One region of the Roseobacter denitrificans OCh 114 genome, then DNA from elsewhere that is predicted to be linked to it. Evidence: riboswitches for the same ligand, from Rfam matches in the RefSeq annotation. Region 1 holds a riboswitch; each other region holds the start of a gene.
What was found. Region 1 has a riboswitch for thiamine pyrophosphate ahead of thiM (hydroxyethylthiazole kinase). Riboswitches for the same ligand answer to the same signal wherever they lie in the genome.

Region 1 (4,564 bases):
AACGACAGCGCCATCACAAGAATGGACAGGTGCACAAACAGTTTTGACGCAAATTCAACGTATCGGTTCTGCGTATGGGGCAATACATCAACGTCGAAATGCGTGCCGTCCCGAACAGCGATCATCGCACCGATCAGGATAATCCATACAAAACAGAAGCGCGCGATCTCTTCCGTCCAGATATAGCGCGGCACCATGCCTGTATAGCGGCTCAGAATCTGCATCGTGACCGGCACGATCAGCGCGGCCATCAACAAGGTGATGAGGATTTTCAGAAGGCGGTAGTAGCCTTCCAGAAACATACGCATAGCGCGTCTCGTTTTTTGCAAGAGAAAGGGTTGGGTTCCGCACCGTGAGGCGCGGAACCCGGGTGGATCAGTTCACCGCTTCGATCGCTTCAAGCACATCCGTGGCGCCGAGTTCCTCGGCGTAGGCCCGCTTGACAGGACCAGCGAGTTCCAGAAGCTTGTCGCGTTCCACGAACTCATGGGTCTGGAGCAAGCCCGCCTTTTCCATCGCCGCGAGCTTTTCACTGTCCTGTCCGCTTTCAATATCGCGGCCCAGCTTGCCACCGGCCTTGCCCGCTTCCATCACACAGGCCTGCTCTTCCGGTGTCAGCCGCTCAAAGGTCGCGTTCGAAAACGCAATCGGACGTACCGTGATCGCATGGCGCGTCAGCGAAATTTCCGGCCCGACTTCATAGAACTTCATCTGTTCGATGCCTGCGGCCTCGTTTTCAGCCGCGTCGATCACGCCGGTCTGGATGGCGTTATACACTTCGCTGTAGGCGATGACCGAGGGGGCCGCCTTGATGGCTTCGAAAATACGGGTCTGGATCGGTGCTCCCATGACGCGCATCGGCAGCCCTTCGAGTTCTTCCATCGTGGTCACGGGCTTGTTTACGATCAGGTTGCGCGTGCCACCGCCCGCATAGCCGATCAGCCGCACATCCGCCTGCGCCAAAACATCCGCGGCAAGGGGCGCGAGCGCATCCTGTTCCATCACCGCATTCCAGTGATCAAGGTCGCGGAACAGGAACGGCATGTCCATTAAGGGTGCCTTTTGCGAAAAGGTCGACATATGCGACGGGCTGACAATGGCGTAATCCACCGCAATGCCCTGGCTCATGTTTTCGAAGTAATCCTTCTCAAGTCCAAGCTCTGAGTTCAGGTGCAGATCAAACGTCAGCGACCCCCCGGAGCATTCACCTGCAACACGCTCGAATTCTCTAAGCGCTTTTGTAAAGGCGTGGTTTTCATCAAACTGCACAGCGCCCACGAGTTCGGTCGCCGAAGTCGTCGTGGCCCCCGACGCCAATGCAATGCATGTTGCTACAGCAAGGTATTTCATAAAATCCTCCCAGTTTTATGGCGGCTCTTCAAACGTCGCCCTATACACTCAGTATGGGTCAAGTCCGACCGATAACGCAACAACTGTTTACTTACTAAACCGGGTGCAATCGGATAAACCTTCCCGTCGGCGGATCGCAAGGCGTCGCCTCAAGCGGCAGGGATGTGCAGATTGGCGCGCGTCCTGCAGCGGGCCGCGTGTCGGCCGCCGAATAAATCGCTTTGGGCCAAATCCGTTTGACGACGCGCGCGAAAACAAATAGCCGTCGCATCACCAGGGGCGCTGAAAAGCTGAGACGTACCCTTTGAACCTGAACCAGATAATGCTGGCGGAGGGAGGTCACATGAGCATTTATGCTACATGGATCACGCCTCTTTTCGCCCGCGAAACGAGGAAAACAGATGGCTCCACACGACCTGCTGACGGCTTTGCGCGACCAGAACCCTTTGGTGCACTGCATAACGAATTACGTGGCGATGAACATCGCCGCGAACGTGGTCCTGGCAGCGGGCGCATCGCCTGCCATGGTGCACGCCCCCGAAGAAATTGCCGAATTTACGCCGATTTGCGGTGCGCTGACGATCAACATCGGAACGATTTCCACCCCCTGGCAGGCCAGCATGATGGCGGCGGCAGCAACAGCGAGCGCGCAAAACATCCCATGGGTTCTGGACCCTGTTGCACATTTCATTTCCGTATATCGAAGAGAAGCGGCCCAGCAACTGCTTGCGCAGCGCCCCACGATCCTGCGCGGCAATGCCTCCGAGATACTGGCGCTGACCGGGGAAACGGGGGCCGGTAAAGGTGCGGACAGCGGGGACAGTGTAGACGCAGCACAAGGCGCGGCGAAAAAGCTGGCGGCACAGTTCGGCACAGTCGTCGCAATCACCGGACCCGTTGATTATCTGACCGACGGCACGCGGGAAGCGCAGGTTTCCGGCGGCTCGTCCCTGATGCCGCAGGTCACGGCTTTGGGCTGTTCACAGACGGCGCTGATGGGCGCATATGCGGCCACAGGCCCGGCCTTTGACGCAGCGCTGGCCGCACTTGCGCATTTCAAGGTAGCAGGCAGCACGGCTGCACAGCGCGCCGACGGGCCGGGCAGTTTCCAGATGCATTTTCTGGACGCGCTTGCCAATACGCAACCTTTTGAACTGGCGCAGGTCATAAGATGACGGGGCTGCTCAAAGACCGTTTGCGGCTTTATCTCGTGACGGACCCGCAGCTTTGCGCCGAGGCCGGTGTTATGAACACGGTTCAGCGTGCCGTGGCCGGAGGGGTGACGATGGTGCAGTTGCGCGACAAACACGCAAAGACCCCAGAGCGCATTGAGCTTGCCATCGCGCTCAAGAATGCCCTGCAGAGCAGCGGCGTGCCACTGGTCATCAACGATGATGTCGTCGCCGCCGTGGCCACAGATGTGGACGGTGCGCATATCGGTCAGGGCGACATTACCCCCGCTGAGGCACGCGCGATGCTTGGCCCCGGCAGAATTCTGGGCCTGTCCTGCGAAACCGCGCAAACCGTGCGCGATGCAGACCCCACGCTGGTGGACTACCTCGGGCTGGGGCCCGTTTTTGGGACGGCAACGAAAGATGACCACGCGCAGCCCATCGGTTTTGACGGGCTGGCGGGTCTGGTCGCGCTGTCGCCCCTGCCCACTGTCGCGATCGGGGGTCTGAAACACGACCATACCAACGCCGTCGCGGCCAGCGGTGCCGATGGCATGGCCGTCGTGTCCGCCATCTGTGGTCAGCCCGATCCACAGGCGGCGGCTGGCGCTTTTCATAGTTTCAAACCGGAGCATAAAGCATGATACCCAACGTCCTCAGTATCGCCGGGTCTGACCCTTCCGGAGGCGCAGGCATTCAGGCCGACATCAAGGCCATTTCCGCCAATGGCGCCTTTGCCATGAACGCCATCACAGCTTTGACCGCACAGAACACGCAAGGCGTGAGCGGCATTCACCTGATCCCGCCCGCCTTTGTGCAGGCCCAGATCAAAGCCATCTTCGACGACATCCGTGTGGATGCGGTGAAGATCGGCATGATCGCCAATGCCGTGATCGCAGCCGCTGTGGCAGATGCGTTGCAGGGCCACGGCGATATTCCCATCGTGCTTGACCCGGTGATGATTGCCAAAGGGGGCGCGGCCTTGTTGGAACCGGAGGCGGTCGATACCCTGCGCTGCGCGCTTTTGCCGATCGCGACCGTGTTGACACCCAACCTGCCCGAAGCGGCACATCTGCTTGGCACCGACATCGCCAAAACACGCGATGACATGGCCAAACAAGGTGCCGCCCTTTGCGCGCTTGGCCCCAAAGCGACGCTGATGAAAGGCGGGCATCTTGAGGGGTCTGAAAGCCCCGATTGCCTTGTGACCGCCGAGACCGTGACATGGTTTGATGCACAGCGCACCGCCACGCAAAACACCCATGGCACCGGCTGTACCCTGTCCTCGGCCCTGGCTGCGCAACTGGCCAAAGGACACCCCCCGGCCAAAGCTGCGTCCGCAGCCAAATCCTATGTCGCACAGGCCATCGCGGCGGCAGACGCCTTGTCTGTCGGGACCGGCCACGGCCCCACGCACCATTTGGCATCGTTTTATTCCCAAAGGACGTGAAGGGTTTCTGACCCCCCGTCTTTGTTGAACACACCCGACAAAAGGACCATCACATGACCAAATCCATCTATGGCGAGACTTTCGCGCTTTGGCGTGACGGATGCCCTGAGCCATGGCATGCCTATACCCACCACGCTTTTGTCGAAGGTCTGCGAGATGGCACGCTGCCGCGCCGCGCGTTTCTCCACTACCTTGTTCAGGATTACGTGTTCCTTGTTCATTTCGCCCGGGCGTGGTCGCTGGCCGTGGTCAAGTCAGAGACGCTCGACGAGATGAGGTATGCAGCCCGCACCGTTGATGCGCTGGTCAATCACGAGATGGCCCTCCATGTGAAAACCTGCGCCGCAGAGGGCATTGACGAAGCGACCCTATTTGCCGCCCGTGAAGAGTTCGAAAACCTCGCCTATACCCGCTACGTGATGGATGCAGGGCTGCAGGGGGATTTGCTTGACCTGTTGGCGGCACTTGCCCCCTGTTGTTTCGGCTATGGCGAAATCGGAACACGACTGGCCGCCACGGCCGCGCCCGACACGCCCTATGGCGACTGGATCACCACCTATGCAGACGCAGGGTATCAGGACGCCATGCGATC
Region 2 (4,564 bases), 1.2 Mb from region 1:
CGCCGAAGGCGATGTATCCGATGAAGCTGGCAAAGATCATCGAGGCATAGTCAAAAGGTGCCAGCATCGACGCGCTGCCAAAACGGTATGAGGCCGTGACCATGATCTGTGCGATGCCACCGATCAGGCCCGACAGGATCAACATCCAGATGACCCATGCCGGGGGTGCAGTCCATGCCAGCACATCCAGCCCCGTCGCCCATCCCAACGGCAGCGTGAGCAATCCCAGCGTCGAGGCGGTGATGGAAAAGTAAAACACGATGGAGGCCGTCGTGTCAGTCTGCACAAGGCGGCGCACATGGATCTGGACCATCGCGCGCAGGATCGAGGCGATCAATACCAGAATGGCACCTATGGTCGCTGCCGATGTCACATTATCCGCGCCGACGGACAGGCGGGGGGCGATGACGATCATGACGCCGATCAGACCCAATGCAACCGCGGACAGCCTGACGATGCGCACGCGCTCGCCGAGGAAAATCGCGGCGAAGAGCACGGCAAAGAGGGGTGTCGCGTACCCGATGGCGGTCACTTCAGGCAGCGGCAACAGACCAAGCCCGGCAAAGGTCAGCCCCATCGCCGATGTGCCAAAGATGCCGCGCCAGACATGCCCCATCAGATTGGACGGCACCAGCCCCTGTCGCAACTGGCCCCGTTGCCACAACCATAGCACCAGCACCGGCAGCGCAAAGAAGGAGCGGAAAAACACGGCCTGACCGGGGGGCACGTGGGGAGATACGGATTTGATCAGCGCCGCCATGACCATGAACAGAAAGACCGCGCAGAGCTTCAGGGCGATTGCGCGGCCGGGTTTGTTTTGGGTCAGATCGGTTGCCATGGTCCTTCTGTGCGCGCCCGTCCTGCAAAGATCAAGCGTTTGGGCACGGCGCTGAATGCATGGCTGCTACCCGATATGGCCTTGATTTTGGCCAACCTGTCCCCGGTGCAGCAGCAGATGGTCGAGCAAAACGCAGGCCATCATCGCTTCTCCGACCGGAACGGCACGAATGCCGACACAAGGGTCATGGCGGCCCTTGGTGATGATCTCGGTGTCTTCGCCGCTTTTGGTGATCGTCTTGCGCGTGGTCAGGATGCTTGAGGTCGGTTTGACGGCAAAACGCACCACAATATCCTGCCCGGTGCTGATACCGCCCAGTATCCCGCCGGCATGGTTCGATGAATACTGTGGGCCATCACGTCCCATCGAGATTTCATCGGCGTTCAATTCACCGGTCAGCATGGCGGCGGACATACCCTCACCAATCTCGACACCCTTGACGGCGTTGATGCTCATCATCGCGGCGGCCAGATCCGTGTCGAGCTTTGCATAGATCGGCGCACCCAGACCTGCGGGGACCCCGCGCGCGACGACTTCGATCACCGCGCCGACGGAACTGCCCGACTTGCGCAGCCCATCGAGGTAGCTTGCCCACTCATCCGCCGCCTGCGCATCAGGCGTCCAGAAGGGGTTGGCGTCGATCTGATCCCAGTCGAACCGGGAGCGGTCGATTTCATGCGCGCCCATACGCGTCATGTAGCCTTTGATGTCGATCCCCGGTGCGATGGACTTGATCGCCTCGCGCGCCAGCCCACCGGCGGCTACACGGGCTGCTGTTTCGCGCGCCGAGGACCTGCCGCCACCCCGATAATCGCGCACACCGTATTTCTGGAAATAGGTGATATCCGCATGGCCGGGGCGGAATTTATCCTTGATATCACCGTAATCCTTGGAGCGTTGATCCGTGTTCTCGATCATCAGTTGAACCGGCGTGCCGGTCGTGACCCCTTCGAAGGTGCCGGAGAGGATTTTGACCTCATCCGCCTCGCGCCTTTGCGTGGTATATTTGTTCTGCCCGGGTTTGCGTTTGTCCAGCCAGTGCTGAATTTTGCCCGCGTCAATTGCGACACCGGGCGGGCAGCCATCCACAGTGGCACCAAGGGCGGTGCCATGGCTTTCACCCCACGTGGTGACACGGAAAAGATGGCCAAATGAATTCATCGACATCGACGGTGCTCCTTTAGAACAGGTGCTTAGCCGCGCAGACCGAGCGCCTCAAGCCCTTATCGCTTGCCAAGCCCCGCCGCGCGTATTACCTCACTGCGTACCTCGGGGGGCCAATCCGGCTGAGATGCGCACGCGCGCGGACCCGTAGAACCTGAACCGGTTAGAACCGGCGGAGGGAAGGTTGAGCATATCATCCTCTTTCGCCGTTCGACGCATTTGAAAAGGATAGATCATGCGAAGAACTCTGATAACTGCTGGCATCGTGTTGGCCTCGCAGGCTGCGGCTGAAACACCTGTGCTTACCGTCTACGCGGGCGATTACTTTACCTCCGAATGGGGGCCCGGCCCGATGATCGAAACCGGGTTTGAAGAGATTTGCGGGTGTGATCTGCAGTTTTCGACCGGTGATCTTGTGCCGCGGTTGCTGTTGGAAGGCGCGCGCACCAAGGCTGATGTCGTGATGGGTCTGACGTCGGATGTGACATCCAAAGCACGCGCGACCGGCTTGTTTGCACCGCATGGGCAAGACAACGGGGCGCTGACACTGCCGGTTGATTGGACGGATGACACCTTCTTGCCATTCAACTACGGGCATGCGGCCTTCGTTTACAATACAGCGACAGTTGCCAACCCGCCCGCGAGTTTCGAGGCCATGCTGGACATGCCCGACGATGTAAAAATCGTCATTCAGGACCCGCGCACCTCCTTGTCGGGTCTGGCGCTGGTGCTTTGGGTGCAATCGGTCTTCGGTGATGATGCAGGCGCGGCCTGGGAAAAGCTGGCGCCGAACATTCTGACGGTGACCAAGGACTGGTCGGCCAGCTACGGCATGTTCACCGATGGCGAAGCAGACATGGTGCTGAGTTACACGACCTCACCCGCCTACCACATGTTTGCCGAGGATGATTTCACCAGAAAGGCCGCGATTTTCCCCGAGGGTCACTATTTCATGGTCGAAACCGTCGGCAAGATCGCAGCGACGGATCAGCCCGAACTGGCCGATGCCTTCATGGCCTATGTGATGAGCGAGAGCTTCCAATCCTCGATCCCGCAGGCCAACTGGTCGTTGCCATCTGCGCTGCCGCAGGATCAATGGCCCGAAGGCTGGGCGCAGCTGCCGCTGCCGGACAAGGTGTTGTTTTACTCCGAAGCGGACGCAACCGCGCTTCAGGCAGAAGCCATCGAGACATGGCGCGCAGCGCTCAGCCAATAAGCGGACACGCGGGGATCGTCGCGGGCACTTTGGTGGTTGCGGCGGTCCTGCTGGCGTTTCTTGGCATCGGTTTGCGGGCCGAGGCGAGCGCGGGCTTCGGGGCGGCGGAATGGCAAGCCATCCGCTTCACCGTTGTGCAGTCCGTCCTGTCCGCGCTGATATCCGTGGCGCTGGCCATTCCGCTGGCTCGTGCGCTGGCGCGGCGTGACCTGCCGGGACGTCAGTTGCTGATCACCTTGCTGGGTGCGCCCTTTATCCTGCCGGTCATCGTGGCGGTTCTGGGTCTGCTGGCAGTCTTCGGTCGCAATGGGTGGGTGAATGCCGCCTTTGGCACCTTGGGTCTGCCGCCGGTGTCGATCTATGGCTTGCACGGAGTGGTATTGGCCCATGTGTTCTTCAACCTGCCGCTGGCCACACGCCTTTTGCTGCAAGGCTGGCAGAGCATCCCGGCAGAGCGGTTTCGCCTTGCCGCGCAACTGAACCTGTCGCCATGGGTGATCTTTCGCACCATTGAGGTGCCGCTGTTGGCCCGTATTCTGCCCGGTGCGGCTGCCTTGATCTTTGTGATTTGTCTGACGAGCTTTGCGGTTGCTCTGACACTGGGGGGCGGGCCGCGCGCGACGACGATCGAACTGGCTATCTATCAGGCGTTCCGTTTTGACTTTGATCTGTCAAAGGCGGCTTTGCTGTCGGTGATCCAGCTTGTTCTGGCGGGCGGCGCTGCCGTGCTGGCGCTTTGGATCATCCCGCAGATATCGCTGACCGGCGGGATGGACCGACCCGTGCAACGATGGGACGGGCGCGGCGGTCTGCAACGGTTCGGGGACGGCGTCGCGATCCTGCTCGGTGCCGGGTTTTTGTTGCTGCCGCTTTTCTCGGTGGCGGTGTCAGGGCTGATCGGCCTGCCAGAGGTGCCCGCCTCGGTATGGCGCGCGGCGCTGACATCGCTTTGGGTGGCTGGTATCAGCGTATGCGTTCTGTTGGCCGTTGCGCTGCCACTTGCCGGCTGGATCGCCATCCATGCGCGTGGCAGTGTTGAGGCCATCGGCCTTTTGGGTCTGTCTGCATCACCATTGATGATCGGCACCGGGTGGTTCATCCTGATCAACCCGATTGCCGATCCTGTCAGTCTGTCGCTTTTGGTAACCGCAGTGGTCAATGCACTGATGGCGCTGCCCTTTGCGCTGCGCATCGTGGTGCCGGGGATTCGTGAGGCGCTGCAGTCGCATGGGCGGTTGTGCATGACCCTGAACATGACCGGGTGGACAACGTGGCGCTGGGTGATCCTGCCGCGAGCGCTGCCGCAGATCGGGTTTGCCGCTGGGCTGACGGGCGCACTGTCGATT
Region 3 (4,564 bases), 1.4 Mb from region 1:
TCCAGCCATTCCCTGACGCGGCTCTCCGGATCGTCGTGCAGCGCAATGTCCGTAACGGCCGAGACAACATCCGCGCCGGCATCAAATGCCGCCGCTGCGCGGTCCGTGCTCATCCCGCCGATGGCGACAAGAGGGATGTCGCCCACACGGTCTTTCCATTCGCTGAGCTTCTCAACGCCCTGCTGGTGCCATTTCATCTTTTTCAGGATCGTTGGATAGATCGGCCCCAATGCAACATAGTCTGGTTTCAACGCCAGCGCGCGTACCAGTTCGGCTTTGTCATGGGTCGAAATCCCAAGCTTCAGTCCGGCGGAACGGATCGCCGCCACATCCGCCGCATCAAGGTCTTCCTGACCCAAATGCACCCAGTCACAGCCCAGATCAATGGCCAGTTGCCAATGGTCATTGACCACCAGCAGTGCGCCATGGGCACGGCACAAATCGCGGCCTTCGGTCAGTTGGGCGCGCAGCACATCTTGCGGCTGGTCTTTGATGCGCAGCTGCACGAACTTCACCCCCAAGGGCAGCATGCGCCGCAGCCAGGCCACATCGTCAAAGATCGGGTAAAAGCGGGGCAGCGTCATAGCATGGCCTTTCCGAAGACGGGCGTGGAAGGCGCCGCCATGTCGCGTGCATCCATGGGATCGGCACCGGCGGCCAGCGCGCCGGCTTCGACCGCCAAAGCAAAGGCGTGCGCCATCGCCGCCGGATCGCCCGCTTTTGAAACGGCTGTGTTCAACAGAACCGCGTCATACCCCAACTCCATCGCTTGCGTCGCATGGGAGGGCAATCCAAGACCTGCATCCACGACCAGTGGCGTATCGGGAAAATGCGCACGCAAGCTGCGCAGACCGTAGATGTTGTTCAGCCCCAAGCCGGTGCCGATGGGTGCGCCCCATGGCATCAAAACCTTGCAACCGACCTCGACCAGCCGCTCGCACAGCACCAAGTCTTCGGTGCAATAAGGGAACACCTCAAACCCGTCCTCGGCCAGTTGTGCGGCTGCTTCGACGAGCCCGAAGGGATCAGGTTGCAATGTATCGGTGTGGCCGATGACCTCGAGCTTGATCCAGTTGGTGTCGAACAACTCGCGCGCCATCTGGGCAGTGGTCACGGCCTCGCGCACCGAATAACAGCCTGCGGTGTTGGGAAGCACGGCGACACCCAGATCCCGGATCAACCCCCAGAAATCCTGCCCCGCCTGATCACCACCCGCCTCGCGCCGCACTGAAACCGTGGCAATCCCTGCGTCCGAGCGGCGAAAAGCATCCGCCAAAATTGCGGGCGACGGGTATTGCGCGGTGCCCAGCATCAGCCGGGATGTCACTTCTGTGCCGTAAAAAATGGGCATTCTATCCTCCTTGTCGCGGGGCCACGATTTCGACGCGATCCCCCTCTTGCAAAGAATTCTCGGCGCGCTGATGCCTGGACACGAATGTCTCGTTCAGCGAGGTGGCCACCTTGGCCTCAGCCTTCCCAAGCTCTTCCAAGAGCGCGGCCAGTGTGGGCGCGCCTGTCTCAAGTGCTTCACCGTTCACGATGATCTTCATACCAAACCTCCGGTATCTTGCCCTTTTGCAACAGGTCCGCCGTCATCTGCGCTAGTGCAGGTGCAAGCAGAAATCCGTGCCGAAACAGACCGTTTACATAAATCACATCACCAATCCGCCGGATGCGCGGTTGGTTGTCTGGAAAGGCAGGGCGTGCATCCACGCCAATTTCCAACAGCTCTGCCTCACCAAAAGCGGGGTGCAGGGCGTAGGCCGCATTCATCAATTCCATAACAGACCGCAGCGTCGCGCGCCCGCGTTCGCCGGTTTCGATCTGGGTCGCACCCAACATGAAGACATTGTCGCCACGCGGCACGATATACAGTGGAAATCGCGGGTGAAGCAGCCGCACGGGGCGCGACAGCGTCGCATCGGGGCAGCGGACCACAAGCATCTCGCCCTTCACGCCGCGCAAATCCGTGAGGGTATCGCGCGCAGCAAACCCGCGGCAGTCGATTACCTGACCGTTGGTATTGCCGCCAAAGCCCACGCCTCTTTGCTCCAGCCGCGCATGCAATCCGGTCAGTGTTGCACGAGGGTCAAGATGTCCCTCATCTGCCAAGAACAGCGCCTTGGAAAAACGTTCCGCCAAAAGCGGCTCGTACTCGGCGATCTGCGTTTTTGTCAGCGATGTCGCGGTCGGCGCACGGCGCGCAAAAGTTGCCAGATCGCTTTGATCGCGATTAAGCGCAACAACGAGCGTGCCCTTGTGATTTACAATCCCGCCTTGGCTTTCCCACCACCCTGCCGCTTTGCGGCCTTGACGCATGATCTCGGGCTCAGCACTCACGCCTTCACAATCGGGCGCCAGCATGCCGCCGGCCCACCAAGAACAGGCATGATCGCCGGGCGCGCCCTTGGGATCAATGAGTGTGACCTGCGCGCCGCGTGACGACAATTCTGCCGCCACTGCCAACCCGCAAACGCCGCCACCCAGAATGGTGAATGGGCCGCTCATTTCCAAAACGCGTGAAAGTGATGAACGGGCCCATGGCCCTGCCCGACGTGCAAGTCATCGGCATGCAAAATCGCTTGATGTAGCCACCTGTGCGCACGCGATACCGCATCGCTCAACGCCATACCCTGCGCGAGACCCGCCGCGATCGCAGAGGAATAGGAACATCCCGTGCCGTGGGTGTTAGGTGTATTCACCCGTGGGGCCGAAAACTCTTGCGTTCCTGTTTGCGAGACAAGATGGTCGGTGCAGGTCTCTCCGTCTGCATGTCCGCCTTTCATCAGAACTGCACCGACGCCATGCTCCAGAAGGGCGGCCGCCTGCGACTGCGTGCTGCCCGCGCCAACCAGTTTCGCCGCTTCAGGCAGGTTAGGTGTCAGCAGGGTCGCGCGTCCGAAAAGTGAAGATTTCAGCGCATTTATCGCATGATCGGCCAGCAGCGTATCACCTGATTTAGCAACCATCACAGGATCAAGCACAACCGGCCCATCATAGCCGGCCAGCGCATCCGCTACGGCTGCGATCAGCGACGGTGTGCCCAGCATCCCGATCTTGATCGCGTCTATATCGATATCATTCAGAACGGCTTTGATCTGCGCAGCGACGACCCCGTCCGGGATAGGATGAATGGCTGTAACGGCTGTGGTGTTCTGTGCGGTAACCGCCGTCACAACGGAGGCGGCATAAACCCCCATAGCCGAAAAAGCCTTGAGGTCGGCCTGAATACCAGCCCCGCCACCAGAGTCGGAACCAGCAATCGTTAACGCCCTTGCTACCATGTCGTAGCCCTCGGTTTAGGGGTCAGGAAGCTGAAGGGAGCAGGACAAAACGGATGCGAGTTCCGCAAGCTGTTCCCTCCGCCGGTCCTAACCGGTTCAGGTTCAATGGGTTTGCAGCTTGTGCATCTCAGCCCGGTTATGGGCACCCCAACAGATATGAGTGCACCTCTAAATTGATCGCGCAGAAGCGTCAAACGGATAAATGACCTCGCGAGGATTGTTCTGAATGTTTACGAAATTGGGCTTCGGAAAAGAAAATTGGTCACGACTATGAATTTTCTACCACGCGACGCCCACCCGCCATGGATATCGCCATTTCCCGCCGACCCGGATGTAAGTCGCGTCCACGTGCCATTTGTCGTTCGGCTTGGGGCGGACGCGCCGGATGCAGGCGGTAAAATCTGCGCCAAATCAATTGACGCAGAGTGGAATGGTTTCCGGCTCACGATGATATGCCGTTCCGCGCAAATGTCTTTGACTGCACTACTCAAAGCAAACCGATGGTATGCCCAGACCGCGTAGGCAATGACCTCACGAAGGGAGCAAAAACCCTTCAGGCGCGGCGGGCGGGATGGAATGTTAACTTGCCACCTGTAGCCGTCTTCGAAACGCTCGCAACTTGGCAATACCGCTCTGGCAGATTACGACAGATGGCAAGACATCACTCATGGCGCCCGTGTAGCTTTGTGAGGCGGCGGGCCAGCCAGCTGTGGGTTTGACCTTAGCACCCTGTCGGAAAGTTATATGCCGGTTCTGAACACGCGGATCACTGCCTTGCAGATAGACAATGCCATCAGGATCGAGGACCGCCGTCATCCTGTCCGCATGCGATTTAAAAATCATCCGCACCGCTATGAACGCGATGCGGCACCAAGTTGGCGTGAGCACAGCCGCCGACACCTCAGATCAACAGTCAAGGAAAGCCGCCACGTCTGTCTGATCTGGCATACGACCCCCGGGCATCGTCACTTTTGCAGCCGCCGCTGCGTTACCAAATTTTGCCGCCGCAACCGCAGTTTCGCCGCGCGCAAGGGCGAGCGTGAAAGCCCCATGCCACACGTCACCCGCGCCCAGAGTATCCACAGCATCCACCTTACAAGGCAAGACCTGCGTCAAGGTTACACCATCATGGCACAAGACCGGGCGCGCCCCGCGGGTAACTGCAACCCAGACACCCAGTTCATGGGCGACATCTGACAGGGCTGCCGCGTCGCAGGCCCCGGCATAATCGCTCAAGCCCTGTTCGGAAAAAATGATGTGGCTCGCCAATGGCAGAGCTT

Region 2: linked by a shared signal. The riboswitch ahead of RD1_RS02585 (thiamine ABC transporter substrate-binding protein) and the one ahead of thiM (hydroxyethylthiazole kinase) in region 1 are both predicted to bind thiamine pyrophosphate.
Region 3: linked by a shared signal. The riboswitch ahead of thiD (bifunctional hydroxymethylpyrimidine kinase/phosphomethylpyrimidine kinase) and the one ahead of thiM (hydroxyethylthiazole kinase) in region 1 are both predicted to bind thiamine pyrophosphate.

The regions. Positions count from the first base shown of each region.
Region 1 covers NC_008209.1:3,472,058-3,476,621, forward strand. Annotated here, with positions in the region: gene RD1_RS16595 (TRAP transporter small permease) at 1-308, opposite strand, end outside; gene RD1_RS16600 (TRAP transporter substrate-binding protein) at 376-1,350, opposite strand; TPP riboswitch at 1,616-1,704, shown strand; gene thiM (hydroxyethylthiazole kinase) at 1,752-2,525, shown strand; gene thiE (thiamine phosphate synthase) at 2,522-3,166, shown strand; gene thiD (bifunctional hydroxymethylpyrimidine kinase/phosphomethylpyrimidine kinase) at 3,163-3,972, shown strand; gene tenA (thiaminase II) at 4,026-4,564, shown strand, end outside.
Region 2 covers NC_008209.1:538,303-542,866, forward strand. Annotated here, with positions in the region: gene RD1_RS02575 (DMT family transporter) at 1-838, opposite strand, end outside; gene aroC (chorismate synthase) at 905-2,005, opposite strand; TPP riboswitch at 2,099-2,200, shown strand; gene RD1_RS02585 (thiamine ABC transporter substrate-binding protein) at 2,238-3,218, shown strand; gene RD1_RS02590 (thiamine/thiamine pyrophosphate ABC transporter permease ThiP) at 3,194-4,564, shown strand, end outside.
Region 3 covers NC_008209.1:718,920-723,483, reverse strand. Annotated here, with positions in the region: gene RD1_RS03435 (thiamine phosphate synthase) at 1-584, opposite strand, end outside; gene RD1_RS03430 (thiazole synthase) at 581-1,351, opposite strand; gene thiS (sulfur carrier protein ThiS) at 1,353-1,550, opposite strand; gene RD1_RS03420 (FAD-dependent oxidoreductase) at 1,528-2,508, opposite strand; gene thiD (bifunctional hydroxymethylpyrimidine kinase/phosphomethylpyrimidine kinase) at 2,505-3,284, opposite strand; TPP riboswitch at 3,341-3,444, opposite strand; partial or broken gene RD1_RS21240 (hypothetical protein) at 3,627-3,910, opposite strand; gene RD1_RS03410 (PfkB family carbohydrate kinase) at 4,191-4,564, opposite strand, start outside.